Regions from separate parts of the Microbispora sp. H10885 genome, predicted to be linked through region 2. Evidence: riboswitches for the same ligand, from Rfam matches in the RefSeq annotation. Region 2 holds a riboswitch; each other region holds the start of a gene.
What was found. A riboswitch is a leader RNA that binds a small molecule or an ion and turns the genes downstream of it on or off. The one in region 2 is predicted to bind cobalamin.
Positions count from the first base shown of each region.

Region 1: another riboswitch for cobalamin. It lies ahead of HHX37_RS27600 (CbtB domain-containing protein); the one in region 2 lies ahead of HHX37_RS06245 (ribonucleoside-diphosphate reductase subunit alpha).
Region 3: another riboswitch for cobalamin. It lies ahead of cobN (cobaltochelatase subunit CobN); the one in region 2 lies ahead of HHX37_RS06245 (ribonucleoside-diphosphate reductase subunit alpha).
Region 4: another riboswitch for cobalamin. It lies ahead of HHX37_RS27655 (histidine phosphatase family protein); the one in region 2 lies ahead of HHX37_RS06245 (ribonucleoside-diphosphate reductase subunit alpha).

Region 1 covers NZ_JABBWY010000011.1:98,979-102,313, forward strand. Annotated here, with positions in the region: gene HHX37_RS27590 (ABC transporter ATP-binding protein) at 1-226, shown strand, start outside; gene HHX37_RS27595 (CbtA family protein) at 271-1,026, opposite strand; gene HHX37_RS27600 (CbtB domain-containing protein) at 1,037-1,249, opposite strand; cobalamin riboswitch at 1,278-1,484, opposite strand; gene cobF (precorrin-6A synthase (deacetylating)) at 1,509-2,267, shown strand; gene cbiE (precorrin-6y C5,15-methyltransferase (decarboxylating) subunit CbiE) at 2,264-3,335, shown strand, end outside.
Region 2 covers NZ_JABBWY010000002.1:267,824-271,158, reverse strand. Annotated here, with positions in the region: gene glmS (glutamine--fructose-6-phosphate transaminase (isomerizing)) at 1-148, shown strand, start outside; gene HHX37_RS06250 (Bug family tripartite tricarboxylate transporter substrate binding protein) at 356-1,318, shown strand; cobalamin riboswitch at 1,364-1,574, shown strand; gene HHX37_RS06245 (ribonucleoside-diphosphate reductase subunit alpha) at 1,706-3,335, shown strand, end outside.
Region 3 covers NZ_JABBWY010000011.1:105,760-109,094, forward strand. Annotated here, with positions in the region: gene HHX37_RS27630 (precorrin-8X methylmutase) at 1-297, opposite strand, end outside; gene cobG (precorrin-3B synthase) at 376-1,593, opposite strand; cobalamin riboswitch at 1,672-1,794, shown strand; gene cobN (cobaltochelatase subunit CobN) at 1,848-3,335, shown strand, end outside.
Region 4 covers NZ_JABBWY010000011.1:114,282-117,616, reverse strand. Annotated here, with positions in the region: gene dnaE (DNA polymerase III subunit alpha) at 1-118, shown strand, start outside; gene HHX37_RS27660 (cobyric acid synthase) at 163-1,653, shown strand; adenosylcobalamin (AdoCbl) riboswitch at 1,686-1,833, shown strand; gene HHX37_RS27655 (histidine phosphatase family protein) at 1,880-2,449, shown strand; gene HHX37_RS27650 (VWA domain-containing protein) at 2,446-3,335, shown strand, end outside.

The DNA of each region.
Region 1 (3,335 bases), on a different contig from region 2:
GGCCCTGTGGCGCCTGATGCAGGACCGTACGGCACTCGTGGTGGCGCACCGGCTCAGCACCGTCGTCCGCATGGACCGCCTGGTCGTGCTCGACCGGGGACGCGTCGTCGAGCAGGGCACCCACGGCGAGCTGCTCCAGGCCCAGGGGTCCTACGCCCGGCTCTGGCACCACCAGTCCGGGGGCTTCCTCGTCGAGGACGACGCCCCCGACGCGCTCCACCTGTGACACGCCGGCTTCACGCGGGCGGCCCGCGGGTGGTCCCGACCGGTTCAGCGCGTCGCGGCGGGCCGGAGCCCGGCCTCCCGGGGGGTTCCCTGGCGCAGGGAGCGTTCGGTCAGGCCGCCGAACAGGAGGCCGATGGCTCCCCACAGGACGAACTGGATGCCGAACGACGCCACTCTGAACCACCACAGCGTGTCGGCGGAGAAGTCGTCGGGAACCTCGTCGATCGGGGGCATCACGGCGTACGCGACACCGACGAGGACGGCGTAGACGACGATGCCCGACAGAGCGGCGTTCCAGGTGCCCAGGCGGGACGACAGGGAACGGCCCGCGTACGCGGCGACCGCCGCCGCCAGGAGGGCGACGAGGATCATCGCGAAGTACAGCGTGGTCCGGCGGCCGATCGAATCGGGGTTGCCGACGGCCGGGGGATTGGCCGGGTACTTCAGGATGGGGGTCACGTACACGACGACGAAGCCGGCGGCGGCGACGGTGAGCGCCGTGGCGCGGGCGCCGAGAGCGCCGAGGCGGCCGTGGGCGAAGGCGTACGCGATGGAGTAGAAGCCGCCGAGGGCGGCGCCGTAGACGAGCAGGGCGGTCAGCAGGCCGGCGGTCTCCTGGACGGTCCGGCTGACGAGTTCCGGTTCGGCGGCCTCTCCGCCGGCCGCCGCCCTCGCCTCCTCGATGGAGATGGCGGCGGCGACCTGGGGTTCTCCGGCGAACCAGGCGACGACGTACGCGAGCAGCGCGGCGGCGAGGCCGACGAGCATGCCGCGCACCAGCAGGGAGCGCATGGTGGGCATCGGGCGGGCCTCAGTGGCAGGGGAAGCCGAGGAGGTGCCGGCCGTCGTGCACGAACTCGTGCACGGTGTGCCCGCTGATGAGGTGGGTGGCGCCCTGCTCCGCGCCGACGAAGTAGAGCAGGATGAGCCCGGCCACGGCGGCGAAGACCGCCCAGGGCAGGATCTCACGCACGGGGATGGTGACCGGCAAGGGCCGGGAGACGGGGACGGCCGGCTGAGCCATGTGATTCTCCTCACGGGGTCGCTCGCCCCGGTGATGGAGGACAACGGGTCAGTGTCCTGACTCCCGGGTCATCGTGTCGCCCGAACCTTCCAGCCGTCGCGGCCGTGGTGACGAGCGGGAGACACTCCCCGGTCACAGTGGCGGGACCGTCCTGGATTCACACCAGGTTCCTGCGCACCGTCGCCTCTGTCTTCTTTTGTCGCCTTGAGCGTGCACCGTCCGCATAAGTACGTCAAGCCGGGGTCCATACTCGTGACCTATGAAGCGAGTCCTGATCATCGGCATCGGCGCCGGGGACCCCGCCCACCTGACCTTCCAGGCCGCCGCGGCCATCGCGGAGACCGACGTGTTCTTCCTGCTCGACAAGGGAGCCGTGAAGGACGGCCTGGTGCGGCTGCGGCGCGAGCTGATCGCGGCCCACGCGCGGGAGCCGTACCGGACGGTCGAGGCGCGCGACCCGGAGCGTGACCGTACGAGCGGCGCGTACGTGGAGGCGGTGGCCGACTGGCGGGCCCGCCGGGCCGATGTCTACGCCCGGCTCATCGCCGAGGAGGTGCCGGAGGACGGCGTCGGCGCGTTCCTCGTCTGGGGCGACCCCGCCCTGTACGACAGCACGATCGCGATCGTCGAGGACGTCCTGGCCAGGGGCGGAGAGCCGTTCGACTATGAAGTGATCCCGGGGATCAGCAGCGTGTCGGCGCTGGCCGCGCGGCACCGCGTCAGCCTGACCAGGGTCGCCAGGCCGCTGCACATCACGACCGGCCGCCGCCTGCCCGCAGACGTCGAGGCCGCCGGCGACATCGTGGTGATGCTCGACGCGGGCTGCGCGTTCGCGGACCTGCCGGAGGCCGCCGACGCCGACGTCTACTGGGGCGCGTACGTCGGGACCGAGGACGAGATCCTCGTCGCCGGGCCGGTGCGCGAGGTCGCCGGCGAGATCCGGCGGCTCAGGGCGGAGGCGCGCGAGGCGCACGGCTGGGTCATGGACACCTACCTGCTCAGGAAGCCCCCCCGATGAGGCCCGTGTCGGTCGTCGGGATCGGCGCGGACGGCTGGGCCGGTCTCACCGACGCGGCGCGCGCCGAACTGGTCGCCGCCGACGTCGTGGTCGGGTCGGCCAGGCAGCTCGCCCTGCTGCCGGCGTCGGTGGCCTGCGAGCGGGCGCCGTACCCGTCGCCGCTGGTCGCGGGGCTGCCGGGGCTGCTCGACGCGCACGCGGGACGCGCGGTCGCGGTGCTCGCCAGCGGCGACCCCATGTTCTTCGGCGTCGGCGCGACGCTCGCCCGGCTGCTCGGGCCGGACCGGCTGCGGGTGCTGCCGCACGTGTCGTCGGCCACCCTGGCCTGCGCGCGGCTCGGCTGGGCCGCCGAGGAGGTCGAGACCGTCAGCCTGGTCGGACGGCCGCTCGCCGCGCTGACCGCGGCGCTCGCGCCGGGCCGTCGCGTCCTCGTCCTCAGCGCGGGCGCGGACACGCCCGCGCTGGTCGCCGCCCTGCTGACCGAGCGGGGATACGGCGCGAGCCGCGTCACCGTGTTCGGCGATCTCGGCGCGGCGACCGAGTCCCGCCGCGACGGCACGGCCGCGGGCTGGCCGGCCGGCGAGACGTCGCCCGCGCTGAACGTCGTGGCGGTGGCCTGCACAGACGTCCCGTCGGCGGTGCCGCTGGGGTGGGTGCCCGGGCTGCCGGACGAGGCGTACGAGTCGGACGGGCAGCTCACCAAGCAGGAGGTGCGGGCGGTCACCCTGGCCAAGCTGGCGCCCCTGCCGGGCGAGCTGCTCTGGGACGTGGGCGCGGGTTCCGGGAGCGTGGCCGTCGAGTGGCTGCGCGCGCATCCGTCGTGCCGGGCCGTCGCCGTCGAGCGCGACCCCGTCCGCGCGGACCGCGTCAGGCACAACGCGGACGCGCTGGGCGTGCCGCGCCTGCGGGTCGTCACCGGAGCCGCCCCGGACGCGCTCGGCGGGCTGCCCGCCCCGGCGGCCGTCTTCGTGGGCGGCGGCGTGACGGGGGCCGGTGTGGTCGAGACCTGCTGGGACGCCCTCGCCCCGGGCGGCAGGCTGGTGGCGAACGCCGTCACCGTGGAGTCGG
Region 2 (3,335 bases):
CTGCATCGTGGTGCCGAGGAACGAGGTGGAGCTGGACCCCATCCTGCTCACGATCCCGCTCCAGCTGTTCGCCTACCACGCGGCCGTCGCCCTCGGCCGCGACGTCGACCGCCCCCGCAACCTCGCCAAGAGCGTGACGGTCGAGTAGCTCCGCCACGTCCCGTCCGGCTCGCGTCGCGGACGCGAGCCGGACGGTGCGCATCTGTCACCGCGCCCTCCGATCGGCACCGACGACATGAGCGCCGCGCCCGCCCACCCGCCGATCGCCACATCCGTAACGTCCGTTATGTCCTGAGATGGGGTGGTTGCTCATAGTCTGTCCGCATAAGGGGCTCTTCGGGGGGAGGGTGCCGGCATGCGACGCCGTACGGTTCTCGCACTGGGGGTCCTGGCCCTGGCGGGCGGATGCGGCACCCCGGCGCCTCCGTACCGCGGGGAGATCTCCCTCCTCGTCCCCGGCCCGCCGGAGTGCTGGGGGGACGGCGTCGCCCGGAGCCTGAAGTCCCTCATCGAGGCCCGCCGCTGGGCCGGCAGAGTGCTGGTCACGCGGGACGCCGGGGGCGGCGGCGCGTCGGCCGTCGGACGCTTCGCCGTCGGACGGCCGGACCGGCTGATGGTCGCCGACCCCCTCCTGCTGGCCGACTGCGCGCTCGGGCGCGCGCCCGATGAGGCGGGGCCGTTCGCCGCCCGGACCGTGCCGCTGGCCAGGCTGGCGGGGGAGTGGCAGGTGCTGGTGACCTCCCCCGATTCGGGTTACCGCACGTTCGAGCAGGTCGCGGCGGCCCTGCTGCGCACCCCCGAGCGGGTGAAGGTGGCGGGCGGGCCCGACCGCGGGCCCGGCCACCTGCTGCTCGGCCTGACCGCCCGGGGCCTCGGGGCCGATCCGCGGCTGGCGGCGTACGAGGCCTTCGACAGCCCCGCACGGGCCGTCGCGGCGGTGGCCGAGGGGACGACCGCGCTCGCCTTCGGCGGGCGCGGCGACGTCGCCGCCCACGTCAGGGCCGGACGGCTGCGCCCGCTCGCCGTCTCCGCTCCCGAGCGCCTGCCCGGCCTGGACGCGCCCACGCTGACCGAGTCGGGGGTGCGGGTGGCGTACGCGAACTGGACCGGCCTGCTCGCCCCCCTCGGGGTGGCGGCCCGCGAGCGCGACGCGCTGACCGGCCTGTGCCGGGCCGTCGCGGACTCGCCCGCCTGGCTCCGCCTGTGCGAGCGCAACGGCTGGACGCCGATGTGGCTCGCCGGCGAGGAGTTCCGGCAGTGGCTCACGGGCGAGGCGCGTCGTACGGCCCTGCTTCTCGATGATCTCGGAATCCGGTGACCAACACAACTTGTAGGGTCGCTTGCGAGATCGCCCACTAGATGTAGGATCCATCGCGTCGCTGGTTCACCTCGGTGAGGCAAGAGGGAACCCGGTGGGAATCCGGGGCTGCCCCGCAGCGGTGAGCGGGAACGACCGCCGTCACAGAGCACTGGTGCGTGAGCGCACCGGGAAGCGACGGCCAGTAGGTCCGGCGGGCGTGTGTCCCGCCGGTCGCCCGCGAGCCCGAAGACCTGCCCGCGACCGCGCGCGGAGTCACCGCGCGTGCCCGCGCCGTGCCCCGAGGGAGGGCCCGCCGCCCGCAGGCCGTGCCGTCGCACGCGTGCGCCGCGGCGTCCCCTCCCCTCCGGCCGGCCGGGTCAGGAGACGAGGAGGAGAGGGCGACCGATGACGATCACCGACCCGGTCTCCGCGCCCGCGCGCCCCGCCACGGGGCCGCGCGGCGCGGAGGAGACCGCGGACGTCTGGCGGGCCATCGAGGAGGCGGCGGCGGGGGTCGTCGCGGACCCGGACAACTCCCGGCGGGCGGCGCGGCTGCTCGCCCGGGTGATCGAGGAGGAGACGGCGGGCCAGGGGGTGCGCGCCTTCTCCGAGTCGGTCGCGGCCGCCCACACGGCCGGGCTGCTGGGCGACGCGGTCGCCGCGTTCGTGGCCGACGAGGCCGAAGCGCTGGACGCGCTGATCGACCCGGCGGCCGACGACCGGTTCGAGTACTTCGGGCTGCGTACGGTCTACGACCGCTACCTGCTGCGGCATCCGGTCACGCGGCGGGTGCTCGAACGCCCGCAGCACTTCCTGCTGCGCGTGGCCTGCGGCCTGTCGGCGAGCGTCGGCGAGGCGGCCGAGCTGTACCGGCTGATGTCCGCGCTCGCCTATCTGCCCAGCTCGCCGACGCTGTTCAACTCCGGGGCGCGCCGCCCGCAGCTGTCGTCGTGCTTCCTGCTCGACTCGCCGCGCGACGAACTGGAGAGCATCTACGAGCGGTACGGCCAGGTGGCGCGGCTGTCGAAGTACTCCGGCGGGATCGGCGTCGCCTGGACCCGGGTGCGCTCGCGCGGTTCGCTGATCCGGGGCACCAACGGCCTGTCCAACGGCATCGTCCCCTGGCTGCGCACGCTCGACGCGTCGGTGGCGGCGGTGAACCAGGGAGGCAGGCGCAAGGGAGCCGCCTGCGTCTACCTGGAGACCTGGCACGCCGACATCGAGGAGTTCCTGGAGCTTCGCGACAACACGGGCGAGGAGTCGCGCCGCACCCACAACCTCAACCTGGCCAACTGGGTGCCCGACGAGTTCATGCGCCGGGTCGAGGCGGACGGCGTGTGGTCGCTGTTCGACCCCAAGGAGACCCCCGAGCTGACCGACCTGTGGGGCGAGGCGTTCGACGCCCGGTATCGCGAACTGGAGGCCTCCGGGCGGTACGTCCGGCAGGTGCCCGCCCGCACCCTCTACGCCCGGATGATGCGCACCCTCGCCCAGACCGGCAACGGCTGGATGACCTTCAAGGACGCCGCCAACCGCGCCTCCAACCAGACCGCGCTGCCGCGCAACGTCATCCACCTGTCCAACCTGTGCACCGAGATCCTGGAGGTCACCAGCGACGGGGAGACCGCCGTGTGCAACCTCGGCTCGGTCAACCTCGCCGCCCACCTGACCCCCGAGGGAGACGCCGTCGACTTCGGCCGGCTGCGCGCCACGGTCCGCACCGCCGTACGGTTCCTCGACCGCACGATCGACCTCGGCTTCTACCCGACCCCCGAGGCGGAGGCGGCCAACCAGCGGTGGCGGCCGGTGGGCCTCGGCGTCATGGGCCTCGCCGACGTCTTCTTCGCGCTGCGCCTGCCGTTCGACTCGCCGGAGGCGCTGGCGCTGTCCACCCGGATCGCCGAGGAGATCGCGCTCGCGGCGTACGGCACCTCGGCCGGCCTGGCCGCCGAACGCGGGCGCCACCCGGCGTACGAGGAGACGCGGGCGGCGGGCGGCGTCCTGCACCCCGACCACTACCCGTGCGCCCCGGCGC
Region 3 (3,335 bases), on a different contig from region 2:
CGTGCAGACGACCTCGTTGCCGGCGGGCAGGCGCTTCCTGGTGATGCCGGAGGCGACCATCCGCGCGTCGCACAGCACGGGCGCACCCGCCAGCAGCGCGGTGCGCGCCTTCTCGACCACGCCGGGGGAGTAGCCGAGGTCGCCGACGAGGTCGGTCATGCCGCACGCATGGATCATGCGGACCGCGACCCGGGCGACGTCGGCGGGCAGCCCCGACAGGTCGGCCTCGGCCCTGATGGTCGCGAACGACCGCCGGTAGATCTCCGCTCCGTCGCGGACGTAGTCGTGCTCGGGCACGGACACCTCTGTTCGTGGATGGCGGACGGTGGATGGAGCGGGCGGTGGATGCACGGACTGGACGGACTGGACGGACGGTCAACGGCGGACGTCGTAGCCGCCGGTCGTGGCGACCACGTCGGTGACCCGGCCCCTCGGGCGGCCGCAGCGGCGTTCGCAGCCCGCCCAGTGGATCAGGCCGGCGTCGAGCGGTTCGGCACCCGGTGGCTGGAGACCCGGCGGCCCGACAACCGGTGGTTCGGGCACGCCGGACTCCGCCCAGCGCACCGCGTCCGCCTGGACGTCGGCCAGCGCCTTCCCGCAGCCGGGCCGCCCGGTGCAGGCCGACAGTCTGGCGTACGGCGAGGCGGGGTCGATCACCAGCCCCGCCCCGGCGAGCGCCTCGGTCACCGGCCCGACCGCCTCGGGCGCGAGGTCGGGCAGCACGACCGTACGCCACGGCGTCAGCCGCACCTCACCGGCGGCCAGATCGGCGAGCAGGCCGGCCTGGCCGGCGGTCAGCCTGCCGAGGGGGACGATCACGTCGAGCGCCACCCGGCCGTCCACCTGCGCGGACGGGCCGCCCCTGCGCGGAGTGGCGGGCGTCACCGGCACGGGGGGCAGGACAGCGAGCCGACGGGGGAGCCGGCCGGGGAGGCGGGCGGCGATCGTCGCGGGTCCGCCGGGGAGTTCGGCCACCCGCCAGGCGTCCCCGCGCACCTCCTGGAACTCCTCGGCCGCGGCGAGCGCGACGGAGACGGCGTCGTCGGCGGTCACCGACCCGACCGGCTCCCCCGCGAGCAGCAGGGTCAGGCCGCCGCCGGGCTGGGAGACGGGGTGCGCGGCGAGGGTCACGTCCGCCCCGAGCCCGAGGACGTCACCCGTTCCGTCGTCGAGCGCGAACAGGAACCGGCCGGGCAGCTGAGCCAGGGCGGCGCGGCCGCACAGGGCCGCGTCGAGGTCCGCCACCAGGGGCCGCACGTCCAGGAGGGCCGTCGCCGAACGGCCGCTGAGCGGCGAGGCGACGATGTTGCGCACGCGCTCGTGGGTCGCGGACGGCAGCAGTCCGGCGGCGGCCATCCGCGCGGCGAACGCCGGTGGGTCGGCCAGCCCGCGCACCTGCACGTTGGCCCGTGACGTCAGTTCGACGACCCCGGCGCCCAGCTCGCGGGCGCAGGCGGCCAGTTCGCGCAGGGCGCCGGCGGCCAGCCCGCCGCCGGGCACGCGGACGCGGGCCAGCGCCCCGTCCGCCGCCGCGTGCACCTGGAGCGCGCCGGGACACGCGTCCTGGGCGGCGCGCCCAGAAAAGCCACCCATGACCACGAACAGGATGCTAACGCCAGTTTTCTGACACGACCTCCGTCACGTAGGGTCTGCGGTGAGCGATGGCAAGCGGAGGAAGCCGGTGTGAATCCGGCGCGGTCCCGCCACTGTGACCGGGGAGCGAACCCCACCACACGGCCACTGTCGGAAGACGGGAAGGCCGGGGTGAGCGTCGATCCGGGAGCCAGGAGACTCCTGCCGTCGCGCCGCCACGACCCGGGGCGAGGACCCCGAGGGAGGACCTTGCCGTGCGCACAGACGCGTCCGCCGCGCAGCCCGTCGTCGTCCTGTTGTCCACGTCGGACACCGACCTGTTGAGCGCCCGCGCGAGTGGGGCCGCGTACCGGCTGGGCAACCCGGCGCGGCTGACCGTGGACGACCTGCCCGCGCTGGTCGAGGGCGCCGGCCTCGTGGTCGTCCGGCTGCTCGGCGGCCGGCGTGCCTGGGAGGACGGGCTGGACGCGCTCCTCGCGGGGCCGTGCCCGGTGGTCGTCCTCGGCGGCGAGCAGGCCCCGGACGCCGAACTCATGGAGCTGTCCACGGTGAGCGGCGGCGTCTGCGCCGAGGCCCACGCCTACCTCGCGTACGGAGGGCCCGCCAACCTGGCCGAGCTGCACGCGTTCCTGTCGGACACGGTCCTGCTGACCGGGCGCGGCTTCGCGGGCCCGGCGCCCACACCGAGCTGGGGGGTCCTCGAACGCGAGGGCCGCCCCGGCGACGGGCCGGTGATCGGGGTGCTCTACTACCGGGCGCACCACATGGCGGGCAACACGGGCTTCGTCGCCGCCCTCTGCGACGCGATCGAGGACGCGGGCGGCCGGGCGCTGCCGGTCTTCTGCTCCTCGCTGCGCACCGCGGAGCCGGATCTGCTCGACGTGCTGGGCGGCGCGGACGCCCTGGTGGTGACCGTGCTCGCGGCGGGCGGGGCACGGCCCGCGACGGCGTCGGCCGGCGGCGACGACGCGGCCTGGGACGTCGGCGCGCTCGCCGCACTCGACGTGCCGATCCTGCAGGGCCTCTGCCTGACGACGAGCCGCGCCGAGTGGGAGGACAACGACGACGGGCTGTCCCCGCTGGACGCCGCCTCGCAGGTCGCGATCCCCGAGTTCGACGGGCGGATCATCACGGTGCCGTTCTCGTTCAAGGAGATCGACGACGACGGCCTGACCGTCTACGTCGCCGACCCCGAACGCGCGGCGCGGGTCGCGGGCATCGCCGTACGCCACGGGCTGCTGCGCCACGTGCCCCCGGCGGACAAGAGGCTCGTCGTGATGCTGTCGGCGTACCCGACGAAGAACTCCCGGGTCGGCAACGCCGTCGGCCTGGACACCCCGGCCAGCACGGTCAGGCTGCTGGCCCGGCTGGCCGAGGAGGGCTACGACCTCGGCGGCGGCTTCCCGGGCCAGGCCGAGCAGGACGGCGACGCGCTGATCCACGCCCTGATCGCCGCGGGCGGCCAGGACCAGGACTGGCTCACCGAGGAACAGCTCGCCGCCAACCCGGTGCGCATCCCCGCCGCCGCCTACCGCGCCTGGTACGAGACCCTCCCCGCCGGCCTGCGCGCCGACATGGAACGCCACTGGGGCGCGCCGCCCGGCGAGCTGTTCGTCCACGAGGGCGACATCGTGCTCGCCGCGCTGCGGTCGGGCAACGTCGTGGTGATGGTCCAGCCTCCACGCGGCTTCGGGGAGAACCCGATCGCGATCTACCACGACCCTGACCTGCCGCCGAGCCAC
Region 4 (3,335 bases), on a different contig from region 2:
GCTCAACCGGAAGATCAACGTCGTGGAGCTGCCCGACTACGCGGTGAACATCAACAACGGCGCGTTCGCCGGCGACATCAAGGTCCTCCTGGGGGCGAACGCGCTCGTCGTGCCCTGACCGGAATTTCCCGTACGGTCCCCCGGCCGTATGCTGTCCGGCTTGTGAAGGGTGGACTGCTGGTCGCGGGGACCACGTCGGATGCCGGGAAGAGCGTGGTCACCGCCGGGATCTGCCGGTGGCTGGCCCGGCGGGGCGTGCGGGTCGCGCCGTTCAAGGCGCAGAACATGTCGCTCAACTCCTACGTGACCGCCGACGGCGCGGAGATCGGGCGGGCGCAGGCCGTGCAGGCGGCCGCCTGCGGGCTGGAGCCGACGGCCGACATGAACCCGATCCTGCTCAAGCCGGGCAGCGATCGGCGTAGCCAGGTCGTCGTACGCGGCCGGCCCGTCGCCGACGTGGACGCCATGGAGTACGGGGCCCGGCGGGATGAGCTGCGGGCCGTCGCCGTCGAGTCGTACCGGCGGCTGGCCCGCGAGTTCGACGTGGTGGTCTGCGAAGGCGCGGGCTCTCCGGCCGAGATCAACCTCCGGGCCGGGGACATCGCGAACATGGGCTTGGCCCGGGCGGCCGGGCTGCCGGTGGTCGTGGTCGGAGACATCGACCGCGGCGGGGTCTTCGCGCACATGTACGGCACGGTCGCGCTGCTGGACGCCGCCGACCAGGCGCACATCTCCGGCTTCATCGTGAACAAGTTCCGGGGCGCGCGAGAGCTGCTCGCGCCCGGGCTGGACATGATCGAGGGACTGACCGGGCGTCGCGTCTACGGCGTGCTGCCCTGGCTCGACGGGCTCTGGATGGACGTCGAGGACTCCCTGTCGCTCGACACGCGGCCGCTCGACACCCGGCCACGGGGCGCGGCGGCGGCCGGTGGTGCGCTGCGGGTGACGGTCGTGCGGTATCCGCGGATCTCGAACTTCACCGATGTGGACGCGCTGGCCGCCGAGCCGGGGGTCGTGGTCACGTTCGCCACGTCCCCGGCCGAGTGCGCGGAGGCCGACCTGCTGGTCCTGCCCGGTTCGCGGGCCACCGTGAGCGACCTCGCCTGGTTGCGGGAGACCGGGATCGCCGATGTCGTCGCCGGGAGAACGGGACCGGTGCTCGGCGTCTGCGGGGGCTACCAGATGCTCGCCCGTACCATCACCGACCAGGTCGAGTCGGGTGCCGGCACGGTCGCCGGGCTGGGACTGCTCCCGGCCGACGTCGTGTTCGCCGCCGAGAAGACGCTCGGGCGGCCGAGCGGTGAGGCGTACGGGCATCCCGTGGAGGCGTACGAGATCCACCACGGGATCGTGACGCGCGATGCCGGCGAGGAGTTCCTCGACGGCTGCCGGGTGGGGAACGTGTGGGGCACCACCTGGCACGGAGCGCTGGAGAACGACGGGTTCCGGCGGGCGTTCCTCGGTGAGGTGGCGCGGGCGGCGGGACGCGAGTTCCACGCCGGCCCCGGCGTCTCCTTCGCGGCGCTGCGAGAGGCACGGCTGGACGCGCTCGGGGACCTCGTCGAGCGGAACGTCGACACCGCCGCGTTGCTCGCGCTCATCGCGGGCGGGCCGCCCTCAGGACTGCGGGTCCTGCCGCCCGGCGCGGCCTGAGATTGTTGACGCTGATTGTCCGGAACGGGTACCGTCCGGAAGGTTTCGCGGTGACCAAGGGAAATCCGGTGAGATGCCGGTGCGGTCGCGCCACTGTATCCGGGGCATGGACCCCGGGAGCCAGGTCGCTTGGCCACCGTGACCTCGTCTGCCGGGACGCGTCATCCCTGAGGAGGCCCTTGTGAGCGACCTTCGCCCCGTCGAGCACCAGCCGCGCGGCTGAGCCGTGCTGTTCATCCGTCAGGCGGGTACGCCCGGTGCCCGGCGTGCCTGCTTCCCCATGCCCGAGGATCCCGATCCGTCGGGACTCGCCCAGGCCACGGCACAGGCCGCCGTGCTGGGCGTGCCCGGCGACGCGCTCGTCTTCGCCGCGCCGTGGCCCGCCGCCGTGGCGACCGCCCGGGCCGCGTCAGGCCGGGAACCCGTCGTGGCCGGCGCGCTCGCCGAGGCCGATTACGGGGCCTGGGCGGGCCGGCCGTTCGCGGAGGTGGCCGCGGCGGACCCCGCGGGGCTCGGCGCGTGGCTGACCGACCCTTGGGCGGTCCCCCATGGCGGGGAGAGCCTCGCCGGCATGGGCGAACGGGTGGCCGCGTGGATGGAGTCGCTCCGCGCGGACGCCGCCCGTGTGGTCGCCGTCTGCGACGCCGGGCCCATCCGGGCCGCGCTCGCGCACGCGCTCGGCCTGACCGCGACACGGGCCGCGGCCTTCGACGTCGCGCCGTTGTCCCACACCGGACTGGCCGCCGGGCACGGCGGCTGGCGGATCACGTACGTCAACCGGAAGGCCGCACCGTGAACCCTGCCTATCCCTTCAGCGCCGTCGTCGGGCTCGACGACCTGAAGCTGGCGCTGGTGCTGAACGCGGTCTCGCCCCGGGCCGGCGGCGTCCTGGTACGCGGGGAGAAGGGCACCGCGAAATCCACCATCGTCCGCGCGCTGGCCGCGCAGTTGCCCCCGGTCGCCGTGGTGGCGGGGTGCCGGTTCCACTGTGATCCGGCGGCGCCCGATCCGGGGTGTCCCGACGGGCCGCACGAGCCGGACGCAGCGTGGGTCCGGCGGCCGGCGTCGCTGGTGGAGCTTCCGGTGGGAGCCTCGGAGGATCGGCTGGCCGGGTCGCTGGACCTGGAGCGAGCGCTGACCGAAGGGGTCAAGGCCTTCGAACCCGGGCTGCTCGCGGCGGCCCATCGGGGCGTCCTGTACGTGGACGAGGTGAACCTCCTGCACGACCATCTGGTGGACCTGCTGCTCGACGCGGCGGCGCTCGGGGTCTGCTACGTGGAGCGCGAGACCGTCTCGGTACGGCATGCCGCGCGCTTCCTGCTCGTCGGAACCATGAATCCGGAGGAAGGGGAGCTCCGCCCGCAGTTGCTCGACCGGTTCGGGCTGACCGTCGAGGTGCGGGCGACCCGGGAGCCCGGCGAACGGGCGGAGGTCGTCCGGCGGCGGTTCGCGTTTGACGCCGATCCCGAGGGGTTCGCGGCTCGATGGGCTCCGGAGGAGGCCGCGCTCGCCGGGCGGATCGCGCGGGCCCGGGCCGCCCTTCCGGCGGTACGGCTGCCCGACGCTCGGCTACGGCAGATCACGGCCGTCTGCGCGGGTTTCGAGGTGGACGGTCTGCGGGCCGATCTCGTCACCGCTCATGCCGCTGTGGCGCACGCCGCCTGGCAGGGGCGGGACGTGGT